DNA from 2 places in the Radiobacillus sp. PE A8.2 genome. Region 1 is predicted to be linked to the other one. Evidence: predicted binding sites of a transcription regulator. Region 1 holds the regulator's gene; the other holds the start of a gene.
The links. The regulator CtsR, encoded in region 1, represses protease genes until heat stress. The targets are predictions, from matches to a motif close to ATGGTCAATAAAGGTCAAACA.
Positions count from the first base shown of each region.

Region 1 (2,490 bases):
CATGCGATTCACTTTTTGTGTTAAAGTTAGTGCAGGCAGATGCATCATGACGGATGCTCGTAACCCCGTACCAACATTCGTTGGACAACTCGTTAGATAGCCCCTTTGTTCATCAAATGCGTAATTAATTTTCTCCTCAAGCCAGTCATCAAAAGCAAAAGCTTGCTCTAATGCCTTATTCAGCTGGAAGCCTGGAAAATATAACTGAACTCGTATATGATCCTCCTCATTAATCATTACTGATACTTGTTCGCTCTTTGATATTAAAACTCCTCCATGTATCGACTTTTCTGCTAAATGAGGACTAATCAAATGCTTTTCTACAAGTACACGTTTCTCGATCGGCTTTAATTCATTCATAGAAACGAACTCGAAATCATTGTAATCTAAGAAGGATTGATGGTGATACTCCTGGTTGAAATATTCTAAGATTCTGTCCAGATCAGCTGCATCTGCAATGATTGGAAAAGGAACTTGTGCAAAGTTCCTTGCCAAGCGAATTCTACTGCTCATCACAATATCACTATCTGGGCCTTCTTCTTTTAGCCATGGGCTAATTGCTTCATTCATAAATTGCTGCAATGACATTATCCTTCATCCTCCTCAGCCTGTTTATGGTCGAGGGTCTTATCTAATGCTTTGATTTGGTCCCGAACGTTTGCCGCCTCTTCAAATTCCTCTTTTTCAATAAGGTATTGTAGTTGTTGCTTCAGTTCGTTTAATTGTTTCTTTTGTTTTAAATTTCCACCAATACGTCTAGGAATTTTACCTTCGTGGTTAATATTACCACTATGAACTCTGCGGAAAAGCGGATTTAACCGATCAGCAAATGTTTGATAACAATGAGAACAACCAAACTTACCAACACCAGTAAATTCTTGATAAGTCATCCCGCATTTAGGACACTTTAATTCCTCACTCTTACTAAGCGTATGCTTCTTTTTGTCTCCAACAGAAGTGGATTCAAAATTAAATAAGCCTGAGAGTAGGTCATGTAGTGAATAAGGCTCATCGTCATAGGACACATAGCCAATCTCTTTGGCGCAATGTTGACAAACATGCATTTCTGTTTTGTTTCCGTTAACTACCTTAGTAAAATGAAGTGTAGCTGGGCGTTCATGGCATTCTTGACATTGCATACCATACTCTCCCTTCGTTATCCTTAATATTTAAGTGCAGAAAGCATCGCTGTCAAAATTCTCGTTCTCATTTCGTCACGGATAGGCAGTTGTAAAGCAAGTGTATTTCTATGAATCGCACTTACCATTATTTTTAACTCTCTTTCGGAGATTAGCTCTTCCTCAAGCATCCGTTCTAGGATATCCGCCGCTGCCTGTTGTGAAACAGAAGGCTGAATCATTGCGATAATTTCATCAATCAACTTCGCCTTATCCTCATGCGTAATCCGAATGATACGAATGTATCCTCCGCCTCCGCGTTTACTTTCTACTATATATCCTCTTTCCACAGTAAACCGAGTATTAATCACATAGTTAATTTGAGAAGGAACACATTCAAATTGATCAGCTATTACGCTCCGTTTAATTTCGATTATGTTTTCACTATTTTTTTCGAGCGTCTTTTTTAAATAAGCTTCAATTACATCAGATATATTACTCATGTTTCCCTCCTCGCATCTGACTTTGACTATCTTTGACTATAAATACATTATACTCGAGTTCCTTATTTGTGCCAATATTTTTGTTCACACTACACTCAAGCGTGCAATAATTGATATTGCCTATGTAGTCGTTATTGCCATTCCTTTACTTGCCTGACTTCTGCTAATTTGGAAAGTTGATCATACAATTTTATGAACTTCATAGTTTTATCTTTCTTTAATTCCAATAACACCACTCTATCTGCATTGATATCTTTATCCACCCTAATTCTATGAATAGAAACATCTAAATCTTGGAACACATCAGTAAGCGAATCTATATCAAATTTTGATGATATAATCATCTGAATGAACATTTTATTTCTACGCTTATGAAAGATAGTTTCGAAATTGTTTAATAGTGCTAAACTTATAAGGATAATAAATGTCGTAAAGATAGCCTCCGCATACATTCCTGCTCCAACAACTAATCCTAAACCAGCTACTGCCCATATCGATGCCGCAGTGGTTAGCCCGCGTACTGTCATTCCATTTACTATAATTGTTCCCGCCCCTAGAAACCCAATTCCACTTATTACATAGGAAGGTATTCTGGCCGGATCGAACTGGCTGTTCTCATGCGCACTTATGTACTCTTCAAAACCATATAGAGATAACAGCATCATCAAACAAGAACTAACTCCAACTAAGATATGCGTTCGAAATCCAGCTGAGTGATTATTAAATTCTCTTTCAATCCCGATTATGCCCGCAAGCAATAATGCAACAATCAACCTACTCGCTATTAATAAAAATTCATCGTTAATTAGTTTATCCAAAATCAGATCCATTTAATTCCTCCAGTTAATTTTATTCTATTTTATTACCCT
Region 1 is NZ_JBJGXI010000086.1:458-2,947, reverse strand. It holds gene mcsB (protein-arginine kinase McsB) at 1-588, opposite strand, end outside; gene mcsA (protein-arginine kinase activator protein McsA) at 588-1,139, opposite strand; gene ACI6MV_RS24480 (CtsR family transcriptional regulator) at 1,163-1,621, opposite strand; gene ACI6MV_RS24475 (MgtC/SapB family protein) at 1,753-2,451, opposite strand.

Region 2 (2,490 bases), on a different contig from region 1:
AACCGATTAATGAATAATATATTTCTAAACATAGGCTTCGTATGCTATAATATGATAAATGCTCTCTGGAGATAGAGAGTAATTTTTTTCATAACAATGGTAGCGCTTTCATATATATATTATTTATAGAGCTTAATTATTGAGGGAGGAATAGAGATTGGTTGAGAAATCAGTAGTTATAGAATTGAAATCAGGTTTGCAGGCAAGACCTGCTGCAGAGTTTGTTCAGCTGGCAAATCGCTTTTCAAGTGAGATTTTTATTGATAAGGATGAGAAGCGGGTCAATGCCAAAAGTATTATGGGCGTGATGAGTCTGGCAATTGCTTCAGGCGATTCAATCATCATAATAGCCGATGGATCAGATGATGAAACCGCACTGCTGGAGCTAATTAACTTTGTGTCTGTTGCATCCTAGTATAACGAGATCGAACGCCTTTTTGTGAGATAAAACTTTTTTCAAAGTTTTTTTGTTCATAGCGGACACGGGATGCCATATTTATAGTTGATATCAGGAGTGAACGAATAAGATGCTAAAAAGTGCCGACTCCTGTTAAGGAAGTCGGCACTTGATCTGTGTTAATTATTCTGCAGTTTTTGGTGGTTGGCACACGTCACATTTACGTTGATTTTTGTCTTTAAATTTTTTAAATTGTTTTTCAAAATTGTTACCACATGCACATTTAAATAGTAATTTTTGAGAGAAACCATGATATTCTGTCGTTAGCAACTTACTTTCTGAATTTTTCTCTACAAATTCTTGAATCTTATCAATCGTCCATCGTTTATTCATTTATTAGCACCTCTATAGTTGATTGCTGGATATCCTAGTATCCTCACAATTAGTAGTATTGATATTCATCCTAGGTACTTTATTATAACATGAGCGAGTACACAATTAAAAAGTCTGAGAGTTTAAGTTATTGAAGAACAAAAAACACGTAGATTCTATTAGGAATCTACGTGTTTTTCCTTACGTGCTTATTCTGCAGGTTTTTTCTCCATTACTTTATCAATTAAACCATATTCTTTTGCTTTGTGTGCTTCCATGAAGTTATCGCGATCTGTATCGCGCTCGATTACTTCCATTGGTTGACCTGTACGTTCAGAAAGAATTGTGTTTAATTTTTTACGCATCTCGATGATTCGTTTTGCGTGAATCTGGATATCAGATGCTTGCCCTTGTGTGCCTCCTAGTGGTTGGTGAATCATTACTTCACTATTTGGTAGCGCATAACGTTTACCAGGCTCACCTGCTGCTAGTAAGAATGCTCCCATGGATGCTGCCATACCGATACAAATTGTAGATACATTTGGTTTAATGAACTGCATTGTATCATAGATTGCCATTCCGGCAGTGATCGAGCCACCAGGGGAATTAATGTATAAAGAAATATCTTTCTCTGGATCTTCTGCTGCTAGGAAAAGTAGCTGTGCAACAATGCTGTTTGATACGTTATCATCGATGCCGCTTCCTAACATAATAATACGGTCTTTTAATAGTCGTGAATAAATATCGTATGCACGTTCTCCGCGGTTAGTTTGTTCAATAACTGTTGGAATTAGATTCATTCAATTTATCCTCCTTAAGCTTTGTTCAATATGCTTATTGTAACTAAGTACATCTTAAACTAAATGGTCAATAAAGGTCAAACGATAAGCTGTTTACCTATTAAAAAATAAGGCTTCTTTCTAAAGGTTGTTGTTATTTCACGTAGTATCTAAACTCCTGCAAAATTTTGAGAGTGCTTGCACCGCTCCGGAAATGCACTTCGCTTTCCGCGGGGGGCTAGTGAGCCTCCTTGCGCTTTCGCGCTGCGGGGTCTCACTTAGACCCTTTCTTAAGGACTACAGGCTAAAACCGTCCATGCCGGACAACGCCTGCATAACCCTTGCCGGGCCTCAGGAGTCGAAGTGCATTTCCTCCGCTATAAAGGTGATTGCTCTTTATGACGGGTGATTGGAGCTCCAGGCAGTCGATCTTCGAAAATGAAAACCGCATTTTCTTCGTGCGGTGTAATTCGGGGAAGTTAATTCAAAGTCCTGCGGGAAAAGCGCGAGCTGAAGATCCACTCAGAAGCGCATTTTGGGACTGCGATTACTCGTCCCACCGAAAACATTTGCTTCTGAGTTAGCTGAAGCCGTGCCTGTTTAAAGAAAAACGCTTTAAACTAGCGTAAAGTGACTGCCTGGAGCGGAAATCACAAGCACTATGTCGCATTTTCATTTCAATTATGAAGTTTAAAAAACAACAAACTTTACGAAAAAGCCAAAAATAATTATGTAGATAAGGTGAGCTTTTATCATCATAGTCCCTATATTACATCGTATGTATTAATTGTAGCGTAAATTACCTAAATTCAGCGTTCCCTTTTTTACACAATATAAACATGGCAGCATAGGTTTTGTCAGTAGTAGGAATTGATTGATATTACTATAAAATGCCTATTTTCTACAATAGTGTGGTTTTAGAACTTAGTTAAATTTCCATAG
Region 2 is NZ_JBJGXI010000022.1:34,809-37,298, forward strand. It holds gene whiA (DNA-binding protein WhiA) at 1-17, shown strand, start outside; gene ACI6MV_RS12950 (HPr family phosphocarrier protein) at 158-415, shown strand; gene ACI6MV_RS12955 (hypothetical protein) at 581-790, opposite strand; gene clpP (ATP-dependent Clp endopeptidase proteolytic subunit ClpP) at 979-1,569, opposite strand.
Region 2: clpP (ATP-dependent Clp endopeptidase proteolytic subunit ClpP) is a predicted target of CtsR. The motif match lies at 1,633-1,653, and genes of this name have one in related genera.